2 linked regions of the Haloactinomyces albus genome follow. Each later gene encodes a partner of the first gene's protein in a complex. Links are inferred from orthologs where the notes say so. Each region holds a gene or a part of one and is shown on either strand. Other genes may lie near its edges. The genes, in order: JOF55_RS11215 and JOF55_RS06750.

The links.
Region 2: the proteins of JOF55_RS11215 (region 1) and JOF55_RS06750 are in contact, whole or in part, in a solved structure (PDB 8BNU), measured with the Escherichia coli proteins. The link is inferred for Haloactinomyces albus from one-to-one orthologs.

Annotation. Positions count from the first base shown.
Region 1 is NZ_JAVDXW010000001.1:2,389,324-2,404,751, reverse strand. What follows is about bases 9,309-12,303. They hold JOF55_RS11215 (acetyl-CoA C-acetyltransferase), read right to left. Parts: upstream 11,448-12,303; coding sequence 10,170-11,447; downstream 9,309-10,169. Other genes in these bases: JOF55_RS11210 (3-oxoacyl-ACP reductase), read left to right, coding at 11,721-12,303; JOF55_RS11220 (hypothetical protein), read right to left, coding at 9,518-9,718; JOF55_RS11225 (NHL domain-containing thioredoxin family protein), read right to left, coding at 9,309-9,401. In the rest of the region: JOF55_RS11260 (mechanosensitive ion channel family protein), read right to left, coding at 1-821; fluoride efflux transporter CrcB, read right to left, coding at 961-1,338; JOF55_RS11250 (fluoride efflux transporter FluC), read right to left, coding at 1,335-1,802; JOF55_RS11245 (YnfA family protein), read left to right, coding at 1,983-2,315; JOF55_RS11240 (acyl-CoA dehydrogenase), read left to right, coding at 2,530-4,371; JOF55_RS11235 (VanW family protein), read right to left, coding at 4,620-6,791; JOF55_RS11230 (GroES family chaperonin), read right to left, coding at 7,058-7,378; more of JOF55_RS11225, read right to left, coding at 7,455-9,308; more of JOF55_RS11210, read left to right, coding at 12,304-13,058; JOF55_RS11205 (MaoC family dehydratase), read left to right, coding at 13,060-13,917; JOF55_RS11200 (NAD-dependent epimerase/dehydratase family protein), read right to left, coding at 13,906-14,934; JOF55_RS11195 (TetR/AcrR family transcriptional regulator), read right to left, coding at 14,980-15,428.
Region 2 is NZ_JAVDXW010000001.1:1,423,624-1,438,987, reverse strand. Bases 1-2,931 are described here. They hold JOF55_RS06750 (3-hydroxyacyl-CoA dehydrogenase NAD-binding domain-containing protein), read left to right. Parts: upstream 1-321; coding sequence 322-2,541; downstream 2,542-2,931. Other genes in these bases: JOF55_RS06745 (hypothetical protein), read right to left, coding at 2,616-2,931; JOF55_RS06755 (acetyl-CoA C-acetyltransferase), read left to right, coding at 1-194. Also shown: more of JOF55_RS06745, read right to left, coding at 2,932-3,515; JOF55_RS06740 (TetR/AcrR family transcriptional regulator), read right to left, coding at 3,734-4,360; JOF55_RS06735 (flavin-containing monooxygenase), read left to right, coding at 4,471-5,970; JOF55_RS06730 (DUF6319 family protein), read left to right, coding at 6,246-7,019; JOF55_RS06725 (MFS transporter), read left to right, coding at 7,214-8,461; JOF55_RS06720 (hypothetical protein), read left to right, coding at 8,471-8,911; JOF55_RS06715 (transglycosylase domain-containing protein), read left to right, coding at 9,087-11,177; JOF55_RS06710 (CPBP family intramembrane glutamic endopeptidase), read right to left, coding at 11,194-12,150; JOF55_RS06705 (hypothetical protein), read right to left, coding at 12,262-12,465; JOF55_RS06700 (serine hydrolase domain-containing protein), read left to right, coding at 12,472-13,821; JOF55_RS06695 (hypothetical protein), read right to left, coding at 13,928-14,125; JOF55_RS06690 (GntR family transcriptional regulator), read left to right, coding at 14,191-14,532; alternative ribosome rescue aminoacyl-tRNA hydrolase ArfB, read left to right, coding at 14,635-15,087; JOF55_RS06680 (patatin-like phospholipase family protein), read left to right, coding at 15,198-15,364. UniProt on the Escherichia coli protein: Catalyzes the formation of a hydroxyacyl-CoA by addition of water on enoyl-CoA. Also exhibits 3-hydroxyacyl-CoA epimerase and 3-hydroxyacyl-CoA dehydrogenase activities.

The sequences.
Region 1 (15,428 bases):
GAACCGTTGCCGATCCCGACCACACCGTTGAGGTCCGGGCTTTCCAGGATCTTCGACTTGTACTGTGGGTCGGCGGCGAAGTCGTTGATGCTCGCCTCGATGACGCGCTCGGCATGTGCCACATCCACGCTGTAGTCCAGCGGGAGCTCGACGACCGCGTTGGCCCAGTCCTGATTGAAGTTGCACACGCGCATGATCTCGCCATTGCGGACATACCACAGGCCGCCGTTGAGGTCGCGAATCTTCGTGATGCGCAGGCTCACATCCTCCACGGTGCCGACGGCATCGCCCGCATCGATGACGTCACCGACGCCGTACTGGTCCTCGATCATCATGAACATTCCTGCCAGGAAGTCCTTCACGAGGCTTTGCGCGCCGAAACCGATCGCCAGGCCGAGCACGCCCGCGCTGGCGATGATCGGTGCGAGGTTGATCCCGAATTCGCCGAGGATCATCACGAACGCGACGCCGAAGATGACGGCCGTGGCAACGCTACGCAGCACGGATCCGATCGTGTCCGCTCGCTGGGCTTGCCGCTCGTCGGCGTGGTCCGAGGCCTCCTCCCGTCCGCCGATCTTGGACGTGGCCCGATTCAAGCGCTGATGAGAGCCGACCATGCGCTTGACCGCATGTGTGATCAAGCGCCCGGCAACCGCCCGCAGAACCAACGCGAGCACCAGGATGATCAGGATATTCAGCAGGCCCGACACGAGCGCGCTACTGTTCTCGGTGAACCAGGCGACCACAGGTCCGGCCTGCGCCAGCACTTCGGAATCACCGGCCGCGGTGAAGTTCGATGAAGAATGCACGGGAGGGGACACAGAGAAACCTCTCATGATGGACAAGTCCGACTTGCGGCAAAGCCGTTTTGGGCTGATTTCCGCTACGCCGATCGGGTAGCATACCGGCCGCAGGCGCGATCACGAAATCACAACACTTCCGCCTCGTGCCCGGCGGTACTCAGCTTCCCCAGAGCGCGGTGGCACCGAGCACACCGAGCGCCCCGCAGGTGAGACCTGCACAGATCGTGGCGGCGACATTGGCGGCAGCCCGCAGGCGTGCCCCGTCGAGAAACAGCCGGACGGTGTCGTAGCCGAACGTACTGTAGGTGGTCAGCGCCCCGCAGAGGCCGACGCCGAACAGCGAGTGCAAAACCGGTATCGACGGCCCCGAGAGTGCCATTCCGGCGAAGACTCCCAGAATCAGCGAGCCGACGGCGTTGACCAGCAACGTGCCCCACGGGAAAGACGATCCGTGCCTGCCCTGCACGTGACGATCAACCAGGTACCGCAGGCAGGCCCCCACGGCGCCGCCGACCGCGACGAGCAGCGCGGTCACCGTGCGTCTCCTTTCCGGCGAAGCAGCAGGCGTGTTCCCCGCACTCCCGCCAGCACCGCGAGCAAGGCACCGAACACCGTCACCAGCACGTAAACCACGGCAGTTCCGGGATGCCCCGCCGCCACCAGGTTCATCGTCCCCAGCACGTGGGTCGACAGGGTGGTGAACCCGCCGAGCATCCCCACCCCGAGGAACGGGCGCACCAGCCGGTGCGTGGTGACAGTCTCGGTGATCAGGCACATCAGTGCGCCCATGAGCAGGCAGCCCACCACGTTGATCGACAAAACCGCCCAGGGAAACGTCCCGGGCTGATGCGGCCACAGCAGCGAAAACCCGTAGCGGAGCACGGCCCCCAGGGCACCGCCCACGGCCACCGCCGAGAGCACGTCCCAGGGTGGGCCACGGTGGCGCGGCGCCACGGGCGCCTCCGGAACGGCCTCGGTCGAGGCGGCATCGGAACTCATGTGCGGTCCTCCTACCGGCGCGCTGCAACACCAGGTAGGGACCGTTGGCGAGCATTCTCGCGGTTGAGTCCGGCGAGCCCCACCGCCGCGAGCTCCGGGAAGCCGGAGCTCGCTCCAGGTTACGGCACGAGCTCCGCGGTGGTCACCCGCTGCCACCTGCGCGGCCAATACCCTGGCCCGATGACCGTGCTGCGCTCGATCGTGCTGTTCCTGCTGGCCGCACTCGCCGAGATCGGTGGGGCCTGGCTGGTGTGGCAGGGGGTGCGTGAACACAAGGGGTTGCTGTGGATGGGTGCAGGGGTGGTCGCGCTGGGCCTCTACGGTTTCGTGGCCACGCTGCAGCCCGACCCGCACTTCGGACGCATCCTCGCCGCCTATGGTGGGGTGTTCGTCGCCGGATCGCTGCTGTGGGGCGTCGTCGTCGACGGGTACCGGCCGGATCGGTGGGACATCACCGGAGCGGTGATCAGCCTGGTCGGCGTCGCGATCATCATGTATGCGCCCAGAGGTTGAGAGCGCTTCCGATCCTCGTCCGTGTGGGACCTCACCCGGCGACGCGGTGCGACCGGGCACCGGTGTTCATCACGCGGTCCTGTGTGACCGCAATTCACCCCACCCCGGCCTTGGCAGAAGTTACTGCTAGGTAATACCCTCTTGTTACCGACGAGTAAGGGCGTGGTGTCCGATGAGCTGGGCCCGCCCGGAACATCAGCAGAGAGAGCCCGCCATGAGTCACTACAAGAGCAATGTCCGCGACCTCGAGTTCAACCTGTTCGAGGTATTCCAGGTGCAAAAGCGGCTCGGCTCCGGAATCTTCGAGCAATCCGATGAGGACACCGCCCGCGGCGTACTCACCGAGCTCAACACGCTGGCCACGGGACCTCTGGCCGAGTCGTTCGAGGAGGGCGACCGCGTTCCGGCCGCGTTCGACCCCCAGACGCACTCGGTGACCCTGCCCGAGTCGTTCAAGAAGTCCTACCAGCAGGTGATCGACGGTGAGTGGTGGCGCCTCGGACTGCCCGACGAACTCGGCGGCTACGGCATCCCGCCGACCGTGCAGTGGGCCGCCGCGGAGCTCATGCTCGGCGCCAACCCGGCCGTCTTCATGTACATGGCGGGACCGAACTTCGCCACCATCCTCTGGAACAACGGCACCGCGGAGCAGCGCCGCTGGGCCGAGCTGATCATCGACCGCGGTTGGGGTGCCACGATGGTGCTCACCGAGCCCGACGCGGGCTCCGACGTCGGCGCCGGGCGCACCAAGGCGATCCAGCAGGAAGACGGCAGCTGGCATCTGGACGGAGTGAAGCGGTTCATCACCTCCGCCGACCAGGACATGACCGAGAACATCATGCATCTGGTGCTGGCTCGCCCCGAGGGGCACGGCGTGGAGAGCAAGCCCGGCACGAAGGGGCTGAGTCTGTTCCTGGTGCCGAAGTTCCACTTCGACTCGCAGACCGGAGAGCCCGGCGAGCGCAACGGTGCCTTCGTCACCAACGTCGAGCACAAGATGGGACTGAACGCCTCGGCGACCTGCGAGCTGACCTTCGGCCAGCACGGCACCCCGGCCAAGGGGTGGCTGCTCGGTGACGTCCACGACGGAATCGCGCAGATGTTCCAGGTCATCGAGTACGCACGGATGATGGTCGGAACGAAGGCCATCGGAACTCTGTCCACCGGTTACCTCAATGCTCTGGACTACGCCAAGGAGCGCGTGCAGAGCGCCGACCTGACCCGGACAACCGACAAGACCGCGCCGCGGGTGACGATCACCAACCACCCCGACGTGCGGCGCATCCTGATGCTGCAGAAGGCCTACTCCGAGGGCCTGCGCGCGGTGTACACCTACACCGCGACGTTCCAGGACGAGATCGCACAGGGCAAGGCCGACGGCACCGATGTGTCGCTGTCCGAGAAAGTCAACGATCTGCTGCTGCCGATCGTCAAGGGAGTGGGTTCCGAGCGCGCCTACGAGATGCTGACCCTGTCACTGCAGACCCTCGGAGGATCCGGCTACCTGCAGGACTACCCGATCGAGCAGTACATTCGCGACGCGAAGATCGACAGTCTGTACGAAGGCACCACGGCGATCCAGGCGCAGGACTTCTTCTTCCGCAAGATCGTCAAGGACAACGGTCAGGCGCTCGGCCACATCGCCGGACAGGTGCAGGAGTCGCTGGTCTCGGAGAGTTCCGATGACCCGCTCGCGGAAACCCGCAAGTTGCTCGGGCAGGCTCTGGACGACGCCCAGGGGATGCTCGGCACCATGATCGGCTACGTGAGCTCGGCCCAGGAGGAGGTCGACAACGTCTACAAGGTCGGCCAGCACGCCGTCACGCTGCTGATGAGCATGGGCGACCTGCTGATCGGCTGGCTGCTGCTGCGCCAGGCCGAAGTCGCGCTGCAGGCGCTGGACACCGGCTCCACCAAGGACGAGTCCTTCTACCAGGGCAAGGTGGCCGTGGCCCGGTTCTTCGCCAAGAACGTGCTGCCCGAGCTCGGCTCGCGCCGCACGATCGTCGAGTCGGCCGACAACTCCCTGATGGAGATCGACGAGGCCGCATTCTGATCTCCTGAACGAGGCACAGCGGCGCCCCTTTCGGCCACGAAAGGGGCGCCTTCGTTCGTTCCAGGCTTGTGCACGGACCCTTGCGGCTTCGGTGATCCTGGGGACAACTGCATGACCTTGTGGATACAGCGCTGCTCTGTGCTGTCAGTTTCGCGCGAAAGCACATTTCGTTGATTTCGCGCGAAACTGTTCAACGCGTCATAGCACCGCCCGGATCGAACCGGCTCGATCCGTGCCCACTGCGGCGCCTACTGCGCCGAATCCGGTGGCTTTCCGCAGTGCACGATCGGCTGTGGCTCGTAAACGGTCCGCTCGCGCTGCTTGGTCACCTCACCTGTCTCGAGGTTTTTGACCGTGCGGGTGTTGTAGACGGTGAAGCCCTTCTGACCGCCGGTCGGGCTGCACGGTTCCCCCTCGGGGATCGTGATCTCCTTCGGCGGGACGAAGTTGCTCTTCGGGCTCGTGCTCGAGCTCACCTCGAACTGCTTGGTCCCCCACAGGGTCACGGTGACCGAACTCGGTGTCCAAGCCGTCTCGATCAGGATGCCGCTGTCCGAGACGTTCTTGAACTTGACGTCGATGAGGCTGGTGCCGTCCGGCTGTTGGAACACGGTCGCCTCCCGCCCCATCGGGTAGCGACTGATGTAGTAGCTGTGCTCGCGGTGCTCGATGTCCTTCATGCCCGCGAAGTAGGCGGCGTTGAACAGTGTCGTGGCGAACTGGGAGATGCCACCGCCGACGGCCTCGGCCGGGCGGCCATTCTTGATGATGCCCGAGGCGATATAGCCCTGCGGCTTCTGCCGGACACCGGTGTAACCGTTCAGGCTGAATGTCTCACCCGGCTTGACGATCGCACCGTCGACCTCCTCGGCGACCCGCCGGATGTTCACCCCGGAGTCATGGCTGAAACCCTTGGTCGTGAAGGTGCTGACCTGCTCCTTGATGCCGAGCTGCTTGGCCTCCTCGGTGGTGAACTCGGCGGGCTGGTCCTCGTAGACAGCCCGTACCTGGCGCCCGCCCGGCTGCCGAAGCACCTTGTTCAGCGGAGCGAAGCTCTTCTCCCAGTTGATGACGCGGCCGTGTACCGACGGCTGCACGACCGGCTTGCCACCTTCGATGACGACGCTCGCATCCTCGCCCTGCTTGATGGTGTCCGCCAGCTGCGGCTTCACCACCTCGGTTGCCGTCGGGACGTCGATGTGCGACTTCAGACCGCCCTTACCGTTGGGTTCGAAGCGCAGCGAGTTCGCGATGTCCTCGGGGCCGAGTGTGGCTTTCTTGCCATCACCGAGCACCGTCACAGGCGCCGCCACCGCAGGCTTCGCGATCCGATTCAGCGCCTTGTGCACACCTTCGGTGGTCGTGCTCACCGGCTGTTTGGTGAACGGCAGCCGCACCGGATCGGTCCCGATCCACTCGGCCACGACCACATCGAGCGATCGTTGCACATCGACCGAGCGACCGGTCACCGGCTCCACCGCAACCGGTTCGGTGCCCTCGAACCGAATGGTGCCTTCCTTCGGTTTCCGGTGCAGTTCCGGCTTGACCTTCTGCAGCGCCGCCGTGAGCTTCTCCCGATCGACGTTGCTGACCGGAGCGATTTCCCTGGTGGTGAAGAACGAGGACACTCGGGTGATCGGGTTCAACGGCTGAGAGCCCGCCTTGTCCAGAGTCGCATCCCAGTCCATTTTCAGACCGACTGCGGCCGGGTCGATCGAGGCCGTCGCGTCACCGACTCGAAGCTGCACCGGCTCGTCGAGGTGCGGCCCGATCTCCGCCCGCAGTTCGCGCTCTGCCGCTGCCTTGTCCAGTCCCCCCACCGCAACATCGGCCACGACGGTGCCGCGCGGCATCAGGCCACTACTGAAGGCCAGGTCTCCGATGTAGAGCAGGCCGAGCAAACCCGCGACGATGCCCGCAACCACGCCCGCGTGCAGCAGCCTCTTACGGTTTTTACCCCCCTCCTCGGCAGTGTCGTGCCGCTCGGTGGGCTGCTGTTCATCGGGGTATGCGGCCGGAGAGTCCGGATGCCCGTCGGAGGGATTCGACCGGTTTTCAGCGGCAACCACCGCTGTCGGGACCTCCGTGCTCGTGATTTCCGCTGCCGGTTCCGCCACTGCCGGGTTCCAGGAGTGTTCGGCAACCGGTTCGATGGCCCGTGTCCGCTCGGTGTCGGACTCGGAGAACCCACCGCCCGGCTCCGGCTCGGCCGGAACCGCCGGGATCCGCTGTGTCCGCTCGGTTGCGGAGGGATCCTGCGGAGACAACTCCCGCTCGGTCGGTTCCTCCGGGGCCAACCCACCCGAGATCCGCACGGTCCGCTCACTGCCTGCCGAGTCGCCGGTGGATTCCCGGCTGATACCCGACGAGGTCGCTGGTTCCACATCGGAAGCGGAGTCACTGCCCTCGGTGTCCGCCATGCCGAGGTCCTCCCCCGGAGGGCCTATCCGTTCGGTGGAAGTCCACACCTGGTCATCCGACCCCGTGCCCACTCTGTCGGGGTGTTCGTCGTCTTCCGGCACCGCGTCCCCTTCTCGTCGGTCGTGCGGTGGGGCCAACAGCGAACAGCATCAGGCGAGAGCCCGTGGCAAGGAAGAATGTTCGCTGTGCCAAACGTACTCGACGCACGGCCGGGTCCGATGCCGTGCGCTGTTGTTCGTTGTTCTCGGACGGCCGTCCGGGGAGGTCACAGGTACAGGCCGGTGCCCTGTTCGGTGCGTTCCGAGGCCACGGCGTGCAAGTCCCGTTCCCGCAGCACCAGATACATCCGGCCCTGCACCTCGACCTCGAACTGCTCCTCGGGGTTGAACAGCACCCGATCTCCGACCTGGACCGACCGGGCGTGGCTGCCGACTCCGAAAACCTCTCCCCAGACCAGTCGCTTGGCCACCTGGGCAGTGGCAGGGATCACAATGCCGCCGCTGCTGCGGCGCTCCCCGGAATCTTCGGAGACCTGCACCATGACCCGGTCGTGCAGCATCTGGATCTCAAGCTTGGCATCGGTCACCCGAAAAGTTTACGCGCTTGTCCTACAGGTACCTTCGTGCAGGGTTGTCGCCTTCAACACAATGGTTTATACCCATTCACGACTCCTGATCATCCAGTCCGCCCATCACCAGCGGCAGGCGGTCCGGCCCTCCTGAGACGATCCGAATCGGCACTCCCCAGTCCTGACGGGTCAGCCGGCAGGCGGGATGCTCGGTCGCCCCGTCGTCATCGCAGCTCGCAGCCTGGGCGACGACATGCAACACGCCATCCGCCGCCGATCCGGACTCCCGCCCCTCGGCCAGCACCAGGCGACGGTTCAGCGCGGTGCCCGTGCCCTCGCCTTCCACCAGTAATTCCGACGGCGACGCACTGATCTCCAGGCTGGTGGAGGGGCCGTACCGCTCGTCGAGTTTCTGCCCCGGTGGTGGCGTGAACACCACCACCAGTCCCACCTCGCCCGGAGCGACCTCGGTCGCGGGGCGCGTGACCTGCTGTGCTGCGCCCCGGACGAGCTGTGCGGCCACTCCGGGTGGCACGGGGCGCTCCAGGCGATGTGCCGTCGAGGCGACCACCACCAGTTCACCATCGATCAGGGTCGCCCCGGATGGTTCGGCAACATCGGTGGCCAGTGTGGACACCTCTCCGGTCTCGGGGTCGTAGCGGCGGATCGCGCCGTTGTAGGTGTCACAGACCGCAACCGTGGCATCCGGTAGTACCGCGACACCAAGCGGATGCTGCAGCAGCGCCTGCTCGGCGGGCCCGTCGGCGTGCCCGAAGTCGAACAGTCCCGTCCCGACAGCGGTATGCACCTCGAATCCGTTTTCGAGCCCTTCCGGGGAGACCTCGATCCAGCGCAGCGCCGAGGTCTCCGAGTCCACCAGCCACAACCGCCGCCCACCGTCGGCCAGGCCCGAGGGCTGGGCGAAGAAGGCCTCGGTGACATCGCCGTCGCGCAAGCCCTCCACCGTGGTGCCCGCGAACCGCCGAATTTCACCCGCGATCGGATCGAACAGTCCGAGCGTGTGGTTGCCCGCCATGGCGACCACGATCCCCCCAACGGGGTCCCACCAGCACACGTCCCAGGGGCTGGTGAGCGGAGCCTCCAGGGCGGGCAGGGTCTCCGCACCAGGTTGGGCGGGACCGGATCGCCACTGCTCACCGGTCCCGGCGACAGTGGTTACCCGACCGTCCGCCAGGGAGACTCCCCGCAGCAGGTGGTTGACGGTGTCGGCGACCACGACGTCGTAGCCGACCTCGGCTGCGACGGGCTCGGGCAGCAGTGCCAGTCCGGCGGGTTCACGGAAGCTCGCGGCACGAACCCGCCCATCGGTGACCGGCCCATCGGTGACCGGACCGCCGGCGGGCAGGTCACCGACGGGCAACTCGTCGGTGGGCGGACCGTCGGTGCTGCCCCGCTCACCACTGCCGATGCGGCGCACCACGGTCTCGCCATCGGCGGCGAACTCGACGAGCGAATGCTGCGCCGAATCGGACACCAGCATGGTCCCGCCCTCGAGCCTGATCACCTTGCCGGGGAAACGCAGCGTGGTACCGGGGTTCTCCGGCGGCACGTACGGACCGTCACCACGGTGCAATGTGCCTTTCGCGTCGTGCTCGACGACCACTTCACCGATGACCTTCCCGAGTGCCTCGACGTGTCCCTCACCGGCCGCGACGTGGACGACGTAGCCCTCGGGATCCACCACGACCAGCGTCGGCCATGCCTTGACGGCATAGTCCTGCCAGGTGGAAAGCTCCGGGTCATCGAGGACGGGATGGTGCACGGCATAGCGTTCAACCGCCGCCGCGAGAGCCTCGGGATCGGCCTCGTGTTCGAACTTCGGCGAGTGCACACCGAGCGTGACGAGTTCGTCGGCGAACTCCTCCTCCAGCGGGCGCAACTCGTCGAGCACGTGCAGGCAGTTGATACAGCAGAAAGACCAGAAGTCCAGGAGCACCACCTTGCCCCGCAGATCCGAGAGTCGAACCCGTTCTCCGCCGGTGTTCAACCACCGGCGTCCGGTCGGTTCAGGCGCGCGCACGCGCGCGCGGCGGGTCTGCTGTGCGGAAGTGGCCACACCCCTATCGAACCACTGCACCTCCGCCGCTGTTCCCGGCGTTGCGGAGTCGCCGTCCGTGTCACACGTGCAGCGGCCGGTCAGCCGTGGTCGGTCTCCGAAGGCAGGATCGACCGATCCTGTTCGGCGCGGTCCTGACCCGATGAGTGCAGTCCTGGCTGGTCCTGCTCGGACCGGCCTGCGACCGGTTGGGCAAGCTGCCCCCGGCGGTCGCTGACGTAGAACAGGCTTGCCGCCATGATCGGCACCAACGCGCCGATGAGCATGATCGTGGTTTGCATGGTGTCTCACCCTTCGTGCACCGAAGAGCCAGGTGATCAAATAATCACCGTGGGTAACCGATATGAGGTATGCGGAGGCACCCCTGCTTACACAGGGCCGCCTTGATCGGATTCGTCACCGAATGGCGACGAGGAGACACCTCGGCCGGCGGCGTGGAGACCACTCCGGAGGCGAGGACATTTCAACGCTGGCACCCGAGCTCGAGGCATCGACCCCGGGTGAACATCGGATGGTGGAAAGCTCCGCGATGCTGTCAGGTCGGGGGTCCGACAGCATCGCGGAGTCACCCCGTACATCGTGGATTGACATCCGAGCGTTACAACTATGCTTCACTGTAACTTAGATCACATTCAGATGTACTCACAGCCGAGGTCATTCGCCACCACGCAAGCGCCTCACCAGTAACAACGACCGAGTATCGGCAACAGCGGCAAGGACGCTTCGGGGACCTCAACGTTCGAGGATGGCTGTGACGCCCTGCCCGCCTGCCGCACAGATCGAGATCAGTCCCCGCCCCGACCGGCGTTCGGCGAGCAGCTTCGCCAACGTCGCCACGATGCGGCCACCGGTCGCCGCGAACGGATGCCCCGCGGCCAGCGAGGAACCGTTGACATTGAGACGGTCCGTGTCAATGTCACCCAGCGGCCCGTCCAGGCCGAGCCGGTGCTCGCAGAACTCGGGGTCCTGCCAAGCCCTCAGCGTGGTCAGCACCTGCGAGGCGAAGGCCTCGTGCACCTCGTAGAGGTCGAAGTCGCCGAGCCCGATCCCGGCACGGTCGAGCAACTTCGGCACCGCGTAGGTCGGCGCCATGAGCAGCCCCTCGTCGCCGCTGACGTAGTCGACTGCCTCCGAGACGAAGTCGGCGATGTAGGCCAGCACGGGCAGCCGCCGCTGCTTGGCCCACTCCTCGTCGGCCAGCAACACGGTGGAAGCGCCGTCGGACAGGGGAGTGGAGTTCCCTGCGGTCATCGTCGCGTTCTCGTCACGCCCGAAAACCGGCTTGAGTTTGGCGAGTTTGTCCGCCGAGCTCTCCGGTCGCAGGTTCTGATCGCGCGACAATCCCTGGAACGGAGTCACCAGATCCTCGAAGAAACCCCGGTCATAGGCAGCGGCGAGGCGCTGATGGCTGCGCGCGGCGAGTTCGTCCTGATCGACGCGGTCGATCTGCCAGGCGGCGGCGGTGGAGGCCGCATGCTCACCCATGGACAACCCCGTGCGCGGCTCGGCATTCCGCGGGATCTCGGGCACGATGTGCTGCGGCCGTAATCCGGTCAGCGCCTGCAGACGCCCTCCGAAGCTCTTGGCGTGATTGGCCTGCAGCAGCACGCGGCGCAGGTCGTCGTTGAGCGCGATGGGCGCATCACTGGCCGAGTCGACACCCCCGGCGATGCCGGAGTCGATCTGCCCGAGTGCGATCTTGTTGGCCACCGAGATGACCGATTCGAGCCCCGTCCCACAGGCCATCTGCACGTCGTGGGCGACGGTGCGAGGGTCGAGACGGGAACCGAGGACGGTCTCACGGGCAAGGTTGAAGTCCCGGCTGTGCTTGAGTACCGCACCCGCAACGAATTCCCCGATCCGCTCGTCCTGCAGGCCGAAACGTGCGATGAGCCCGTCCAGCGCGGCCGTGAGCATGTCCTGATTGGACGCCCGGGTGTAGGGTCCACCGGAACGTGCGAACGGAATCCGGTTGCCTCCGATGACGGCAACCCGGCGAGTGGTTGGCATGCCCGACTCCCTCGGCTGATCTGTGTACAGGTGTGGCCGGTGTGGCTTGATCCGTTCCGGGCCCGTTCTCGCACGAGCGCCCGTTCTCGCACGAGCCCTGCCCGTTGTCCGAGTGTGGCCGTTCGAGTCGAGCGTGGCCGTGCAGGCCGGGCCGGTGGCTACGTCCCCCGACGAGGAACCCCACCCGGATAGTGTGGTCCATCTCGCCTCCTTAACCTACCGGCGGGTAGCTTATGCGTCGAGTGCCGTGCTACGAGCCCCTCAGGAGAGACCATGGACGATCTGTACCAGCAGCTCACCTCCTCCGGAATCGGACGTCAGCTCGCCCGGTGGCTCGGGCTGCCGACTCCCACCCCGCTGCGTCGTCATCGCACGGGCGACCCCGTCGTGTCGGGACCGGTGCTGTCGTCGGCTGCCGAGAACTCACGACTGGGCAAGGCCGTGGCGGGCACACTCGAGGAACTCCCCGCGCAGGTCACGGATTCCCGCGCCGAGGACACCAGCTACGCGGCGCTCATCTTCGATGCCACCGGCATCACCGCCAGTGACCAGCTGCGGCAGTTGCACGCGTTCTTCAGCCCCTCGATCCGCCAGGTGGACACCGGCGGCCGGGTGATCGTGCTGGGCACACCGCCCGAGGAAATCACCGACCCCGCCGAGCGGACCGCGCAGCGCGCACTGGAGGGCTTCGTCCGCACCACGGGCAAGGAGCTCAAGCGGGCCGCGACCGCCCAGCTCGTCTACGTCTCCCAGGGCGCCGAGGACGCGATCGACTCGACACTGCGGTTCCTGCTCGCACCGAAGTCGGCCTTCGTGTCCGGGCAGGTCGTCCGTGTCGGAGCAGCCGACGTGCCGCACACCGACCGCGCCCATCCGCTGCGCGGCAAGGTCGCTCTGGTCACCGGCGCCTCCCGTGGCATCGGCGAGTCGATCGCCGAAACACTCGCCCGCGACGGCGCCCACGTGGTGTGCCTGGATGTTCCCGCGCAGGGCGAGGACCTGGCGCGCGTGGCCAACCGCATCGGTGGCTCGGCCCTGCAACTCGACATCACCGCCGAGGACGCGTCACAGCACATCATCGAGCACTTCACCGAGCGCCATGACGGTCTCGACGTGGTCGTGCACAACGCCGGGATCACCCGCGACAAGACACTGGCCCGGATGACCGAGCAGCAGTGGGACTCGACGATCGCGGTGAATCTGCGAGCCCAGGAGCGCATCAACGAAGCACTGCTCACCGACTCGTCACCGCTGCGCGAAAACGGACGACTGATCGGTGTCTCCTCGATCGCCGGTATCGCGGGCAACGTGGGCCAGGCCAACTACGCCACGTCCAAGGCCGGGGTGATCGGCCACGTACAGGGACTCGCGTCCCGTGCGGCCGAACGCGGCGTGACGATCAACGCCGTGGCGCCCGGCTTCATCGAAACCGCGATGACCGCGTCGATTCCGATGGTGGTGCGTGAGGCGGGCAGACGCATGAACAGCCTGTCCCAGGGCGGCCTGCCGATCGACGTGGCCGAAACCATCGCCTGGTACGCCAACCCCGCGTCCGGCGGCGTGAACGGCAATGTCGTCCGGGTCTGCGGGCAGAGCCTGCTGGGAGCGTGAGATGCGGGCAACCGAGTTGAGCAGCGCCCCGAACCTGGCAGCGCTGTACCTGAAGGCGGTGGCGACGACGCCGAGCCGGCGCGGTGGTGGCGAGTTGCCGGACACCGAGTACGTGCGCCGGGACATCACCGTCGACCGAGAGCACCTGGCCGAGTACAACCGGATGTGCGGCTTCGGGCTGCGTGACGAGCTGCCCATGACGTATCCGCACATCCTGTCCTTCGGCACGGCGGTGCGCCTGATGACCGACCCCGGCTTCCCGTTCCCACTGGTCGGGCTGGTGCACGTGGCGAACACGATCACTCAACACCGGCCGCTGCTGGTGACCGAGTCACCGACTCAGCGGGTGTACCTGTCCGACCTGCGGCCGCATCCCAAGGGCAGCCAGTTCGACGTCGTCACCGAAACCAGTGCGGGTAGTGAGACGGTGTGGACCGAGAGCAGCACCTACCTGCGTCGCGGCAAGCCGGACGAGTCGGCCGCGAAATCCGAGCGGACCGCGGCGATCGAGGCGGGAGCACCCACTGCGACGTGGCAGCTCCCCGGAGACCTGGGGCGCCGCTACGCGGCGGTGTCGGGGGACCGCAACCCGATCCACCTGCACCCGCTGACGGCCAAGGCATTCGGCTTCCCCCGCGCGATCGCGCACGGCATGTGGTCGAAGGCGCGCTGCCTGGCGGCGTTCGAGGGACGCCTGCCGGAGGCCTGCACGGTAGAAGTCGAGTTCGCCAAGCCGGTGCTGCTGCCCTCCACGGTCGAGTTCACCGAGCGGGCCACCGGGCAGGGCGATGGCAGGGGGAGGGACTTCGCGCTGCACTCCCGCTCCGGCAAGCTCCACCTGCGCGGTTCAGTGCGCTGAGTTTCCGGAGGTGAACGCGAGCACCTCGGCCTCCTCGTCGGGGGTGAGCCCGGCCTCGCGCGGGCGATCGAGTCCGAGGGTGCGTTCGTGCTCCAGCACGGCCGTGACGGTGTCGGCGAGCGGGCGAATCCTCAGCCCGGCTTCCAGGGATGCCGTGGCGTCGTGCGCGGTGAGTCCGTGGTGCGTCTCGGGCAGCCACAGCGGCATCGACTTCGGACCACCCCACGGATTGATTTCCACCTCGGCCAACGTCTCGGGCCGCACTCGCACGATCTCGGTGTCCTCGGCAGCCGTGAGTCCGGCGATCTCGTCCAGCAGCGGCCCGAGCTTCGTCGGCAGGCTGACAGCATCGAAGGTTCCCGCCATCCGCTGCTCACCGGCGTCGACGATCCACGCGGCGAGATCGCGGACATCGATGTGCTGGAACGGCTGGTTCGGTGCGTTCGGCACGACGACCCGACCACCGCGAGCGAAACGCACCGGCCAGTACCCGAAGCGGTCCTGGGTATCCCCGGGACCGACGATCAGCCCCGGCCGGACGACGAAGGCCTTCTCACCCATCGCTGCACGGACGGCGTTCTCCCCAGCGACCTTGACGGCCCCATAAGTCTCCGGGGTCGACTCCGTCTCCTGCTCCCTCGGTTCCAGCAGCGGCGATCCCGGCCGCTGTCCCGGCGTCGCGGTATCGGCGTAGACATTGATCGTCGAGACGAACGCCCAGTGCCCGGCGTTCGCTCCGAGCACGCGCAGCGCCTCGGCGATCCAGGGAAGCGACACGCGGGGCACGCCTCCGGGAAGCGACACGTTCGCCACGTCGACGACGTCGTCGAAGCGTTCTCCGCCCAGCACATCGAGCGCACCAGGCTCGTCCCGGTCCACCGCGACCAGCCTCGCACCATCGGGAACCGACCCCGACCGCCCACGCGCCGCGCATACCACATCGTGGCCACGCGAGACCGCCTCGGCAGCCACCGCTCCGGAAAGAAATCCCGTACCACCCAACACCAGAAGTCGCATGCGGCCACTCTCGCCATTCCCGCGGCAGGAGGCGAGCGATCTCGCTCAGGGTGAACGCGACTCGGCCCGCAAGAACCCGGCCAGGATCAGACGCAGCGTGCCCAACTGCTCGGCCGGTGCGAACTCCGAATCCGCTCCCGCTCGGGTGTACAGCGCATCGACCAGCCCCACCACCCAGGTGGCCGCCGTGGCCGGTTCGATCGAAGCGTCGATCTGTCCCTGCTGCGCGGCTCGGCGCAGCAGGACGGCCAGCTTCTCGCGGACCTCACGGTCGTCGCGCGTCACCAGTTCGGCCAGCTCCGAATCACGGCCGGCCTGCGCGACCACCTCGAACGCGAGCCCCGCTGCTTCGGGGTCTGCGAGGGAGCGAGCCATGTACTCGACCTGCTCGAGGACAGCGCCCCAGGGGTCGTCGGAATCGACAGCCGCCGCCAGCCGCTCGGCATTGTCCCGACCGTCCTGCTCGAAGATCGCCGTGAACACCGCGCGTTTGG
Region 2 (15,364 bases), 960 kb from region 1 along the record:
GCGTGCCACACGAGAAGGTCAACGTCAACGGCGGCGCCATCGCCATGGGGCATCCGCTCGGCGCCACCGGCGCGATGATCCTCGGCACCCTCATCGACGAACTCGAACGCCGCAGGCAGCGCTACGGCCTGGCCACTCTCTGCATCGGTGGGGGAATGGGGATCGCCACCATCATCGAACGAGTGGAGGCCTGAGTGCCGCCTGCGTAGGTGATCTCTTGCGCAGGCTGCTCTTTCCCGCAAGAGCGAAGCGCAACGGCCACATCAAAGCTGTCGAGTCATCATCCCGCCCCAGACACTGCCTCGTAAGGACACATCATTCATGAGCGACCAGAGCACCATCCGCTGGACTGATCGCGACGCCGACGGCATCGTCGTGCTCACTCTGGACGATCCACAGCAGCAAGCCAACACCATGAACGAGCGCTACCTGCGCTCGATGGAGGAAACCCTCCGGCGACTCGAGACGGAGAAGGACGACATCACCGGTGTGGTCATCACCTCCGCCAAGAGCACTTTCTTCGCAGGCGGCGACCTGCGCGAGCTCATCAGGGCGCGCCCGGAGAACGTGGACGAGGTCGCCGAGACCAGTGACACGGCCAAGCAGCAGCTTCGCAGGCTGGAGACACTGGGTGTCCCGGTCGTCGCAGCACTGAACGGGACCGCACTCGGTGGTGGCCTGGAGATCGCGCTCGGCTGTCACCACCGCATCGCCGTCGACGCCTCCGGCGTGCGCTTCGGTTTTCCCGAGGTCACGTTGGGCCTGCTGCCCGGTGCCGGTGGTGTGGTCCGCTCGGTCCGACTGCTCGGGATCGCCGATGCGCTGATGCAGGTACTTCTGGAGGGCCAGCGGTTGCGGCCCGGCAAGGCACACGAACTCGGCCTCATCGACGAACTCGTCACCGACTCCGACCAGCTGCTGAGCAAAGCCAAGGAGTGGATCAAGTCCCATCCGGAGGCCACCCAGCCGTGGGACCGCAAGGGCTACAAGATCCCCGGTGGCACGCCGTCGGATCCGAAGTTCGCCGCCAACCTGCCCGCCTTTCCCGCGAACCTGCGCAAACAGCTCAAGGGCGCCCCGCTGCCCGCGCCGCGCAACATCATGTCCGCGGCCGTGGAAGGAGCCCAGGTCGACGTCGACACCGCTCTGACCATCGAGGGGCGCTATTTCCTGGAGCTGCTCTGTGGACAGACGTCGAAGAACATGAGCAAGGCATTCTTCTTCGATCTGCAGCACGTGAATTCCGGTGGCAGCCGTCCGCAGGGCGTGCCGGAATGGAGTGCGAGCAAGGTGGGCGTGCTCGGTGGCGGCATGATGGGCGCCGGGATCGCCTACGTCTGCGCCAAGGCGGGCATGCAGGTCGTGCTCAAGGACGTGTCCGTGGAAGCGGCCGAGAAGGGCAAGTCCTATTCGCAGAAGTTGCTCGACAAGGCCGTGTCCAGGGGACGCTCCGGCGAGTCGGAGCGCGACGCCGTGCTCGCCCGCATCACCGCAACCGACCGGGTCGACCAGCTCGCCGGGTGTGACCTGGTGATCGAGGCCGTCTTCGAGGACACCGCGGTCAAACACGAGGTGTACGCCCAGGCCGAAGGGGTACTCGCCGAGGACGCGGTGATCGCTTCGAACACCTCCACGTTGCCGATCACCGGGCTGGCCGAGGGCGTGCGCCGCCGGGACGACTTCATCGGCCTGCACTTCTTCTCACCGGTGGACAAGATGCCCCTGGTGGAGATCATCCGCGGTGCGCAGACCAGCGACCGGACGCTGGCAAAGGCCTTCGACGTGGTGCGGCAGATCAACAAGACGCCGATCGTCGTCAATGACAGCCGGGGATTCTTCACCAGCCGGGTCATCGGCACCTTCCTCAACGAGGGAGTGGCGATGCTGACCGAAGGAGTGGCCCCCGCATCGATCGAGCAGGCTTCCTCGCAGGCCGGTTTCCCCGCGCCCGTTCTGCAGCTCTACGACGAGCTCACGCTCACCCTTCCCCGGAAAATCCGGGAAGAAACGAGGCAGGCCGTCGAAGCCGCGGGTGGGAAATGGACACCGCATCCGGCCGACCCGGTGCTGGATCGAATGGTCGACGAGTTCGACCGTAAGGGCCGCTCCAGCGGTGCCGGTTTCTACGACTATGCCGATGGCGAGCGCACGGGCTTGTGGCCGGGCCTGCAGGAGCATTTCGGTGCCGGTAGTCGCGACCCCGGCGAGGTCGACCTCACCGACCTCCAGGAGCGGATGCTGTTCATCGAGGCGCTCGAGACCGTTCGCTGCTTCGACGAGGGAGTGGTGGAGTCGGTGCCCGACGTCAACATCGGGTCGATCTTCGGAATCGGTTTCCCCGCGTGGTCCGGCGGAGTCGTGCAGTACATGAACGGCTATCCGGGAGGTCTGGCCGGTTTCGTCGAGCGTGCGCGGGAACTCGCCGCTCGCTACGGTGACCGTTTCGAGCCGCCGGAATCACTCGTGGCCAAGGCCCGAGCGGGCGAGGCCTTCGATACCGGTGAACCGGACGCCGAGGTGGTCACCGCAGTGGCCGCCTGAGGCGGGAACGGTGTCGAGCGAGCGGGCGGGCCCCGGAGTGCGGTTCCGGGGCCCACCCGGTTGACGAAGCCCGTTCAGAGTCCGAGCGAGTGAGGGTTCGACAGCGGATTCGGCACACTGCCGACGACCGGCAGCGAGTCGCTCGGCGTGCCGACGGGTGTGCCGATGCCTGCGAGGGTGTCGCTTGCCCGTTCCGCCATGCCGGAGCTGCGGGCCACGCCGGTCTGCCCTGTCGTGCCGGTCTTCCCGGCTACGCCGGTGAGACCGTCGTCCAGCGCGGCCATGGCCGGGGTGTTCCGGTGAGCAGGCAGGGCCTCGCCGGCCCTCGGCAGGTTCACTCGGCCGTCCGAGACCTGCGGTGGGGCGTCCTGCACGCTCCTCGGCACGACGGTGCCGACCGAATTCGTCAACGGTGCGATGCTTTGGCCCTGCGCGGCCGTGAGATCGACTGCCGTGTCGGCGGCGGACACGCCTTCGTGGCCGGAGTGGCGCGGCCCGACTTCGGCGTCGAGCAGCTTGGCGTGCTTGCCGCCTGATTCGGTGCGAGCGGTGTTTCCGGTTTCGACCTCGGCGCTGACCGTCGGCCGGGTGTCGGTCATCCGCTGCAGACGCGTGGTCTCCGCGGTGACGTGCCCGAGTACGCGGGTGGCGTTGCCCGCCGAGAGCGGCTGCCTGCTGTCCCGCAGCTCACCGGCCACGCCATGGGCCATGGTCGTGATGTCCGCGCCGACCTGCTTGAACACGTTCGGGATGCTTGCTTTCACGGTGACGTTCGGGCAGGGGCCCATCGGTAGGTCTGCGGCGGCCTGGCAGGTGTGCAGGGGAGCCGTGATCCCGATGTCGTCCGGTGCCTGAGTGAGGTCGGGGAGCCCGGGGGTCGCAGTGTCCGCCGCCGAGGCGGAGCCCGTTCCGACTGCGGCGAACCCCGCAGCCACAACAGCGGCGTTCAACGTGCGCGTGGTCCAAGGGCGCAAGGTCAGTTCTCCTCGGTCTGTTGTCTACGGCGAGGTCGCACCGGCTGTCGGCTCCGTCGGTTCGGGGAGAGATGACGGGGACGGCTGGAACGACCAACGTGCTCCGCATCGGAACGGACGAGGGCGATCTTGAGCCCGAGGTTGCCGTTAACCCTCGATCGGGTGGTTTTGGCGTTGTGGGCATGCGCCACGAACACCGGGTGGGGATCCTGCTTATGTCAAGTGCCGAGAGTGAGGCTCGGGCTGATCAGCGCCATCAGGTGTTCCGTGGCCATCCGGGGGGTGATCTCCGGGCGGTGCTCGCGCCACATGGCCAGCCGCTCACAGGCACCGATGATCGACTCGGCGAAGGCTTCCAGACGTACCTCGTTCGTCTCGGGAAGCGAGCGGCGCAGCATGCCCGCGGTGAACTCGACCTGCTGACTGCGGATCGACTCGAGTTCGGAATCGACCGGTAGCCCCGGGATGGCGGACTCGTTGCGCAGCAGTGCCCACGCCTGTCGGTGTTCCTCGCTGAACCGAAAGAACGCCAGGAGACCGTCGTGCAGGAGCTGTTCGGGGCCGGAGGCGTTCTCGGCCGCGGCGGTGGTGCTTTCCAGCAGTTCCCGCTTGGCTCGTTCGAGGCAGGCCAGCAGCAGTCCGTCCTTGGAACCGAAGTACTCGTAAAGCATCGGTTTGGACAGGCCGACACGCTGTGCGATGTCGTCCATCGAAGCGGTCTGGTAACCCCGCGTGGCGAATACCTCCTCGGCGACTCCGAGGATCTGGCGCTCGCGTTCGGCTCTGGGAAGCCGCTTGCGAGAAGCGGTGTCGCCCTGGCGTGTGTCTGCCTGTTCAACCTCCACGAAATCGACCCTACCGCACGTAACTTACCAGTAGTAGGCTACACACAACTTACCGATAGTAGGCTACTGGAAAGTAAGCAGTGTGGCGCGGGAACGAGGAGGTACTGCCGATGGCGGAGCGACAGGTGCGGGATCAGCGCAGGTACGAGACCTCCGTGGTCATCGTGGGGAGCGGGTTCTCGGGACTGGGAACGGCGATCCGGCTGAAACAGGCGGGCATCCACGATTTCCTCGTGCTGGAGAAGAACGCGGATCTCGGCGGTACCTGGCGGGACAACACCTATCCGGGGTGTGCCTGTGACGTCCCCTCCCTGATGTACTCCTTCTCCTTCGAACAGAACCCGAATTGGTCGCGGATGTTCGCCGAGCAGGCGGAGATCGAGGACTACCTCCAGCACTGCGCCGACAAGTACGGCGTGCGCGAGCACATCCACTACGGCGTGGAGTTCACCGGCGCGGAGTGGGACGAGAACAACCGCACCTGGCACGTCGCCACCGCCGATGGCACCGAGTATGTCGGCAGGGCTCTCGTCTCGGGCGTGGGCGCACTGCACATCCCGCACTACCCGGAACTGCCGGGGCTGGAGCGGTTCCGGGGCGAGACTTTTCACTCCGCGGACTGGAACCACGACTACGACCTCCGCGGCAAGCGGGTGGCCGTGGTCGGTACCGGCGCCAGCGCGATCCAGTTCGTTCCCGAGATCGCGAAGAAGGTCCGGCATCTGCACCTGTTCCAGCGCACGCCACCGTGGATCCAGCCGAAACCGGACCGGCCGATCCCGGCCGGGCTGCAAAAGGCCTTCCGTCGCATTCCGCTGGTGCAGAAAGCGGCACGGGCTGCGATCTACTGGACGCTGGAACTGCGCTCGGTCGCCGTCCTGCGCAATCCCCGGCTGCAGCGGGTCTCGCAGTGGCTGGCCAAGCGGTTCATCCGCAAGCAGGTGCACGACCCGCAGGTGGCCGAGGCCGTGACGCCGGATTACTCCATGGGATGCAAGCGAATTCTGCTCTCCAGTGATTTCTACCCCGCGCTCAACCGGTCCAATGTGGACCTCCGTACGAGCGGAGTCGCGGAGGTGCGGGAGCAGTCGGTGGTCACCGGCGACGGCGAGGAGCATCCGGTCGATGCCATCATCTTCGGTACCGGCTTCCACGTCACCGACGCGTTCGAGCACCTCGCCATCGTCGGTCGGGGTGGACGAAAACTACAGGACGCCTGGCGCGACGGCATGGAAGCCCACCTCGGTATCACGGTCTCCGGATTTCCGAATCTGTTCTTCCTGCTGGGTCCGAACACCGGCCTGGGGCACAACTCCGTGGTGTTCATGATCGAGTCACAGGTCAACTATGTGCTCAGCGTGCTGCGCCCGATGCTGGCGGGCAGGATCGACCAGGTCGACGTGCGGCAGTCGGTGCAGGACGAGTTCAACGCGGAGATTCAGTCGGAGCTCACCGAGTCGGTGTGGTCGACGGGTGGCTGCCGGAGTTGGTATCTGGACGCCAACGGAGTGAACCGGACGGTGTGGCCCGGGTTCACGTGGAACTACTGGCGACGTACGCGTAAGCTCGACCCGGCCGACTACGAGATCCGGACCGCCGGGCGTCGTTGAGGGTTCGCACGGGCGTTCGATACGCTGTGCGTGTCATTGCCACCACGGATCCCACCACGCCGGATGCGGCGTCCTACACAGCCGGGGCTACGCAGTCGGATTCTGTATAGCCGGAATCCTACGCAGCCGGGATTCCACGCAGCCGGAGTCGTACACCGAATCCCCAGGCGGTTGAAAAATCCCGCGTGGCCGGAAGCTTCACGGGGTCGAACTCCGGACGTCGGCTGGGCCCTGCCCCGGCATGGTGGGATCCTGCTGTCGGAGCAGGGATATCGATGTCTCAGACCCGTGCACTTTCGTCCGATGAGGTTCGCGGTCTCCGCGAGGAACTGGCTGCGGGGGGCACGCCCACGGTGTGGTTCACGTCCTCGGCGGTGGGGGTCCAGGAGGGCCGCTCCGGGAAGGTGACCGCCCTGGACGAGCCTGCGGAGGGTGACTTCATCCAGGTTCGTCCGGCGGGATCGAAGGACGTGTTGTCGTTCTCGGCCGGAGAGGTGACGGTCGTCAAGCCCGCGCGCCGGAGCAAGGATACGGGGGCCGCGGCGAAGTCCGGGGCTGCGAAGTCCGGCGGTGCGGGCAAGTCCGGCAGTACGGCGAAATCCGGCAGTGGCGACAAGCCGACCGCCAAGGCCGCTGCGACGGAATCGGCGAGTCGGCCGGAGACCACCGAGTCCGTCGCGGACGGTCCGGCGAAGCCGAATTCCTCGAAAGGCACGTCGACGACGTCGTCGGCCTCGACAGGAGCGGCTCGCACCGATACGGCCGCACGCCGGAAGCCGCGCCAGCCGGCCGGGGCGAGCGTGACCCTGACGGCGGGTTCGGATGGCCAGTGGAGCGTCGAGGTCAGCAACGGGAAGAAGCGAGTCCTTCGCCCCATGGTTGTTCCCGCCTCCGCGGTCGCCCATGCCGCGAAGGCACTGCACGAGGATGTCGCCCAAGCGGTCGAGCCGTTGCTCGAAGCAGCACGGGAGCATCAGCGTGCCCGGGTCGAGCAACTTCAGCAGGAACTGTCCGAAGCCCAGCGGATGCTCGATGACCTGAGCGAATGATCAACGGGCACGCCCGGCTTTCGACGTGAAAACCACGTGCTGCCCGGTGGGTGAGGCGGCGGTGGAGGACAACTACACTCGCGTAGCGGCGGCACCCCGATCCCCCTGGGGTGCCGCCTTTTTCGCGGCACATCGTCGCAAGTCCGGTTCCGGCTGAGCCGGACACACCAGAGGCGCCTTTCGCGGAGGGGCAGATGCGGTTTCGAGCCGAGTCACGTTCCCTCGGGGCGCGTTCCCTCGATGACGAGGCTCCGGCCCTGCGCAGCCGTTCCTTCCTGATGTTGCTGGTGGCGACTCTGGGCGCGTTCTCGGGTTTTGTGCTGCTGCTGCCGGTCGTTCCGCTGTGGGCGGTCGAGGCGGGTACGAGTGAGGTCGCGGCGGGGGCGACCACCGGCGTATTCATGCTGGTCACAGTCCTGACCCAACTGGGGATGCCGTGGCTGCTGCGGCGGTTTGATCATCGGCTGGCACTGGGACTGGGCACGTTCCTGATCGGTGTACCCGCTCCGCTGTTCGCCCTGGCGGCCGAATTGTGGGCACTGTTGGCGGTATCGGGCTTGCGCGGTGTCGGGTTCGGGCTTTTGACCGTGACCGGCAGTGCACTGGTGGCCGAACTCGTGCCCGCGCCACAGCGTGGCCGGGCGGCCGGGCTCTACGGCCTCGCGGTCGGTCTGCCCAACGCGATACTCCTGCCGGTGGGGGTGTGGCTGGCCGAGCACATGGGATTCGTCCCGCTGTTCTGGATCGCCGGGGTGCTGCCCATCGCGGCGGCCATCGCCGTCGCCGGAATCGCCCCCGCCCGGAACCATGCTGCCCGAGACGGGGTTGCCCGGGACGAGGTGGCCCGGGACGGCACCGACCATCCCGAGACGGGCCGGGGCCGGAACTTCCCGGTCGGCCTGCTGCCGCCATGGCTGGTGATGACGGCCGTGTCGATCGTTGCAGGCGGTGTCATCGCCTTTCTCCCCCTGGCGGTCGTGTCCTCGATCGCGCCGGTGGCCCTGCTGGCCTTCGGGATGGCCACGACGGGTTGTCGGTGGCTGGCCGGGCAGGTGGGAGACCGGTTCGGCTCGCAGGCCGTCCTGCTGCCCTCGGTCCTGATGGCGGTGCTCGGGATGGCGGCTGTCGCCGTGGCCGCTGCCGGACCGGCCATTGTCGCGGTTCCCGGGGCACTGGTGCTCGGTGGCGGTTTCGGTGCGGTGCAGAACGCGACCCTGGTGCTCATGTTCGAACGGGCCCGATCCGGCCCGGCGAGTACCGCGTGGAACGTCGCCTACGACGCGGGCAACGGCATCGGTGCGACCGGCTTCGGCGTGCTGATCGGTGTCGTGGACTACCCGGCGACCTTCTCCCTCGCGGCCGTACTCGTCCTCTGCAGCGTCCCGTTTGCCCTGCTCAGGTCAAGCACCCGTGCGAAAGCCCGTACCGGAGCAAGCCCTTAGGATAGGGGTGTGAAGCGTCGTCTGCTGACTCCGGGCTGGGTGCTGCTGCACCTGGTGTTCCTCGCGGCCTTCGCTGCCTCGCTCTGGTTGGGGTGGTGGCAGTGGGAAAGTGCGCAGGAGGCGGGTGGCAGCTTCCGCAATCTCGGCTATGCCCTGCAGTGGCCGCTGTTCGGCGCGTTCGCGTTGTTTCTCTGGTACCAGGTGGCGCGCATGGACCTGCAGCGGGCCGCGGAGGAGCAACCGGATATTCCCGTCTCCGAGGACGGAACGACAGCGCTCCCCGACCCCGAGGCCGACAGCGCCGACCCGTCCGAGGAGCCGTCACGGAGCCGGAAGCGTTCTCCGGTGCCCCCGCCCGCACCTCCGGTGGACGCGGATGAGGACCCGGAGCTGGCTGCCTACAACCGGTACCTCAGGGAACTGAACGAAGCCGAGCGGCAGCGCTGCTGACGCCTGCCCGGTCGGCTCCGGCGGCCTCGGACGTGGTGGTCGAAAATCGACACGCCGCTCGGAGCCGCGAGGATTCGCCACCGCACCCTGGATCCATTCGGGGGAGGCATGCCTCGATAGGGTGTCCCTCGATCGGCGAGTGCCAAGTGGATGAGCCACGGGGATTGGGGCTGATGTGCGCGGCGGCGTGCTTGTGAAGCTGTTCGGATTATGCGTCCTGACGGGTGTGCTGGTGGCCAGCCTGATGTTGCCGATGGCCGTCGGCGCAGGCGCTTTCGTCAACCGGACCACCACTGCGATGTCGCGGATGTCCGACTCGCTGGAAAAGCAGCGGATGCCGTTGATGACCAAGGTCACCGACCGCAACGGCGATCCGCTGGCTTACTTCTTCGAGGACTACCGGATCCCGACACCGGCCGATGAGATTTCCGACACGATGAAGGCCGCGATCACCGCGATCGAGGACAAGCGTTTCTGGCAGCACCACGGGGTGGACTGGCAGGGCACCATGCGTGCGCTGGCCACGAACATCGCCAGCGGCACGGTCAAGGAGGGCGCCTCCACGATCACCCAGCAGTACGTGAAGAACTACCTCGTTCACGTGGCGGCCGACAACGCGGTGGAGGCGCAGGACGCGAAGGAGACCACCATCGCGCGCAAGCTGCGCGAGGCCAGGATCGCCGTCGGACTGGAACGCACCATGACCAAGGAGGAGATCCTCACCGGATACCTCAACGTGGTGCCCTTCGGTAACCAGACGTTCGGCGTGGGGGCAGCCGCGCAGACCTACTTCGGCACCACCCCGGACAAGCTGACCATCGCGCAGTCGGCGTTGCTGGCTGCGATCGTCAATGCGCCGGGAGCGCTCAACCCCAATACGCACCCACAGGATGCCTTGCATCGCCGCAACCTGGTCATCGACCGCATGGCCAATCCGGGCAACCGGATCCGGATCACCCAGGAGGATGCCAAGCGGGCGAAGAAAAAGCCGTTGGGGATCATCTCGCCGCTGGGCCGCCCGCCGAACGGCTGCGTGAGCATCGGTGACGGCACCACCGACGGGTTCTTCTGCGAGTACCTGAAGAGCTACCTCGAGCGGGCCGGTTTCACCGAGAAGCAATTGAACACCGGCGGCTACACCATCCGCACCACGATGGACCGCAAGGCCACCGAGGCGGCCAAGGCCGCCGCCGAGGCCCAGGTGCCGACCCTGACCAAGGGCATCTCCAACGCGATGGCCGTCGTGGAGCCCGGCACGAAGAAACACAAGGTGCGGGCACTGGTCGCCAACAAGGATTACGGCAACGACCTGAGCAAAGGACAGAAAGCCCGGGACATCGTCAGCAAGGTGCAGCCCTTCGGCGCCGGCTCGGTGTTCAAGATCTTCACCGCTGCGGCGGCGCTCCAGCAGGGCATGAGCATCCACGACGTGATACCGACGCCGCCGTCCTACACGTCCCCGGTGTACGGTCCCGGCGGCAGCGGTTACACGGTCCACAACGCGGCGGGCGTGGCGCCGGGCCCCCGGACGCTGCAAGAGGCGCTGGCGACCTCGCCGAACACGGCATTCGTCATGCTGGAGGAGAAGGTCGGCCTGAGCAATGTCGTGGACATGGCCACCAAGCTCGGAATGCGCCGCAGCATGACCAAGGTGGACTCCCACGGGAAGTCGCTGCAGAAGGGCGAGTTGTCCGAGGCGCAAACCATCAAGCGGAACAATTCGGGCTCGTTCACGCTCGGCGTGTCCTCGGTGAGCGTGCTGGAGCTGTCCAACGTCATGGCCACGATCATGAGTGACGGTCTGTGGTGCCCGCCGACACCGGTCGAGTCCGTCACCGACCGCAACGGCAATCGCGTGCCGGTCAAGCAGAAGGCGTGTGAGCAGGTGATCTCCCCGCGGATCGCGGAAGCACTGGCGAAGGGTATGAGCAAGGACCACCTGCCGGGCGGGACGTCCCATGCTGCGGCGCAGGCAGCCGGGTGGGACCGGCCGTTGGCGGCCAAGACCGGTACGACCCAGCGGCACCAGTCCGCTGCCTTCGTGGGGGCGACCCCGCAGATGGCCGGAGCGGTGCTGACCTATGCCAGCGGCAGCAATCCGCAAGGCATCTGCGTGGTGGGCCCCGGTAACCCGCCGTACCTGTGCGGTGGTGGCGGCAACATCTACGGCGGCACGGTTCCCGGGCGTACCTGGTTCAACGCGATGACCGAGATTCACGAAGGACTGCCCGCGGTGCCACTGTCCGCCGCGCCACGAAGCCCGTAGATGTGCGCGGGATCGGTCAGGTTCTCGGGCGGCTGAGCCTGCCCTTGGTCAGGCCGGGTTCCCGGGGGACCGGATTCGGCACGGGAAGCTTGTGCAGGGCGATCAGCACGAGAATCAGCAGGACCAGCACGATCCAGCCGGACCAGCCCAGTAGGCCCACCGAGACGTTGGGGACCGGTTGGTCCGCAGCGCTGAACACCATCGGCAGCGTGGCCGAGGCGTTGAGGAAGCCGTGGCCGATCACCGCGGGCCACACGCTGCGGGAGGCCAGGCGTAACCAGCCGAGCAAGGTGCCTGTCAGCGTGCAGAAGCAGATCATCATGATGAACGCCACGACCACCGGTGCGGTGGGGTAGTTGTAGCCGAGCACGAGGAGCGGAGCGTGCCACAACCCCCAGAGCACGCCGGTTACCAGAAACGCGCCCGGTTGCCCCAGTGGCAGGAGCGCCCGTGTCAGGTACCCGCGCCACCCCCATTCCTCGCCGAACGCCGAGATCACATTGAGCCACCCCAGCAGGAACGTCTGTACGGCGAGAAGCGGAAGGGCCGTGCTCGCCTGCATTCCCTGCTGATCGGTTGGGGAGAACCGCAACCGGTCGGACAGACCGGAGAAGTCACCCCAGTCGGCCTGGTAGACGCCGAGGGCGTAGCCGACCACGAGTGCGAGCATCATCACCAGCGGTGGAGCGAACCACCCGAGCAGTGCGTAGCGCCACCATGCCGCGATGCCGCCCCGATTGGTGATTCCCGTCTCGCGCAGCATCCTTCGGCGCGGACTGATCCACCGGTTGGTCACGAACGTCGCCACCGCGGGCATGAACATCATGGCGACCAGCACAACCGGGGACCATGCCCAGGACAGGCCTTGTCCGGTCAGCCACATCGGCAGCGTCAACAGCCACGCGGGCAGGTAGGCGACCAGCACGAAGCCGACCACGCCGCGAACATCCACTCGGTCGTACTCGGTGTCCATGCGGGCATCCTGTCAAACGGGGTCGGCAGGCAGGTTCCGTCCGGGTGGTGGTGGGGCACCGATCCGGTGCGGTTGTGTTCGCGGCGTGGTGGGGCGGCCGCCAGCCGGGGATCACTGCAGGGAGTTCCGCATCCGTATCGCCGAGGTGACCATGTTGCGCAGTGCGAAGTCGATCTCGGCGTGATCACGAGTCTTCAGCCCGCAGTCGGGGTTGCCCCACAGCCGCTCGGCAGGCACCGATTCGAGGGTCGCTCGCAGCAGCTTCTCGACGCCTTCCGGATTCCTCTTGCCGACCTCGATGGCTCGCGAAAGCATGAGCGCATGTTGACAAGCTTGTTGCCCACGACCGAACGCGCCCTGCTCCGGCGGTTGGCCCGAGAACAGCGGGATGGCCGAGCGCCGTCGCTCATCGCGGGGTTGGTCCGGGACGGCGAGACGATCTGGGTGGATACGCGCGGTTGGGTCGGAGGAGAACCCGCGACCGCCGACACGCAGTACCGGATCGGTTCGATCACCAAGACATTCGTCGCGGTGCTGGTCATGCGGTTGCGCGATGAGGGGCGGCTCGACCTGGCCGACCGTGTCGAGGACCACGTGCCGGGCACCTCGGTGGGGGAGCGTCCGATCTGGCAACTGCTCGCCCATAACAGCGGGCTGACGGCGGAGCCGAACAGCGCGTGGTGGGAACGGACACCCGGCGTGGACAGCGAGACGTTTCTCGACGAGATCGACAAGGATGCGATGCGGCCGTATCCGCAACAGGTTTTCCACTACTCCAATGTCGGCTTCGGCCTGCTGGGCGAACTCGTGGCACGGCATCGTGGTGCGGACTGGACGGAGGCGTTGCAGCGCGAGATCCTCGATCCGCTCGGAATGCGGCGCACCACGACGCATCCGGTTGCTCCGTACGCGCGTGGCTGGGCGGTGCATCCGTGGGCCGATCTCGTGCAGGAAGAGCCCACAGAGGACGCGAAAGCGATGGCGCCCGCCGGGCAACTGTGGTCCACGGTGGATGACATGGCGCGCTGGATGAACTTCCTCGGCGGGGACACCGGGGAGGTCCTGCATCCCGACACGGTCATGGAGATGCGCACTCCGACCACTGTGGACGACGCAGGCACGTGGACGGCGGGTATCGGACTCGGTCTCCAGTTGCAGCGACATCGCGGGCGCAGGCTTGCCGGGCACAGTGGCTCGATGCCGGGATTCCTGGCGAATCTCCTGGTCGACCCCGACGAGAACACCGGTGCGGTGTTTCTGGCCAATGCGACCGCCGGGCCGAGCGGAGCCTTGGCCGTGGATCTGCTGGACATTCTGGAGGAGCACGAGCCGCGGGTTCCGGAGCCGTGGCAGCCCGCTCCGGTCGATCCGGCGCTGCTGGAACTGACCGGGCTCTGGTACTGGGGACCGACGGCGCATGTGGTGCGCATTCTGCCGGACGGGATGCTCGATCTCGTGCCGTGGCAGGGCAAGGGCAGGGCGTCACGGTTTCGACCGAACGCCGATGGCACCTGGACCGGCCTGGACGGATATCACCGGGGTGAGTGGCTGCGTGTCGGTCGGGCCGCGGACGGAACGCCGAACCACCTGGATCTCAACACGTTCATCTTCACGCGCTCGCCCTACGACCCGAACGCCCCGGTGCCCGGAGGCGCCGAATCCTGGCGCTGATCGACACGCCTTCGGTCGAGGCCCGGTTCCTGCAAAAAATGCAGTTTCGCGCGAAACTGCATTTTTTTCGCTCCGAGAGGGACATGGTTGCCGAAACGGACGGCGCTCAGTGCCGTTCCTCCGGGGAAGGTCCCTGCGTGTGTCTCCGGCCCCGAAGGGGCCTTCCGTGATCGCCGGGGGAACCCCGGAAAAACTTCCGCATGTCCCACAAGGACTTACCGGCCACGATGTAGAACACCCAGCTCACGAGCGTTGCCACGACCGCAAAGCCGGCGAAGACCATCGCGATGACCTGCTCGCTCATGATGCCTCCTTATAAGCTAGTTGTGCTAGTAATACTATTACTTTCATGCTACTGTGTGAAGCACCATGCTGCGCCTCGATTCGGCCGAACCCGGCCCACTGCACGAGCGGATCGCCGCTGCAGTACGCCGTGCCGTCTGCGACGGGGAGCTCGAACCAGGGACCCGGCTGCCCACCGCGCGAGAGCTGGCGAGCCAGTTCGACGTCAACATCAACACGGTTCTCCGTGCCTACCGACAGTTGTCCGCCGAAGAGCTCGTCGAGCTACGGCGCGGACGCGGGGCCATCGTGCGCGGGGATGCCGACCGCGCACGCCTCTACAGCCTCGCGGACGAGTTGCTTGCCGAGGCCGCCCGGCTCGGGATCAGCAGGGGAGAGCTCGCCGCACTACTGGCGAGTCGCTCCTGAAGAGGTGGCTGTGTCCGGCACAGCGATTGCCGGTGGTCCGGTCGTCAGCGATTCGGTCGGGGCAGCGTTCGGCGCGAAAACCGGTTCGGCTCTTGCAGTGTCATGCGGCATCCTGGGGACGTGACCGAGGACTTGCGCATTACGCGGCGGCTGTTCATACCGTCGGCGGAACTGAGCGAGCGTTTCTCGCGTTCGTCCGGTCCTGGCGGGCAGGGCGTCAACACCACCGATTCGCGGGTGGAACTGTCGTTCGACCTCGGAAACTCGCCGTCACTGACCGAGCAGGCTCGGCAGCGCGCGCTGGCCCGGCTGCACCATCGGCTCAGCGATGGTGTGCTCACCGTCGCCGCGTCCCGGCATCGCAGTCAGCTGGCCAACCGCAGGGATGCGCGCGAGCGCCTGGCCGCAGTACTGGCCGAGGCCGTCGCGCAGCCACCGCCCACCCGTCGCCCCACCAAACCGAGCAAAGGGGTCCAGCGGCGCCGTCTCGAGCACAAGAAGCGCCGGGGTGAGATCAAACGGCAGCGGCGCCGGGGCGATCCCGGGGAAAGCTGAGTAGTCGCCTGCCGAGGGGAGATGGCTCCGAACGGTCTCGACCGTTCCGGCATTGTCGAAGGTCCACCGCTATTTTGGTGGTGTGGCAGGCGCGCAGAGAGGGGACACGGATGCGGACGGCGTGGGTGTTGCCGGGCGGATCCACCTTCGGAGCGATTCAGGCCGGGCTGGTGACGGCGCTGTTCGAGGCCGGTATCGAGCCGGAGATGGTCCTCGGTACCTCGGCCGGTTCCCTCAACGCTGCCTGGCTGGCAGGCGATCCCTCCAGCCGGGGCGC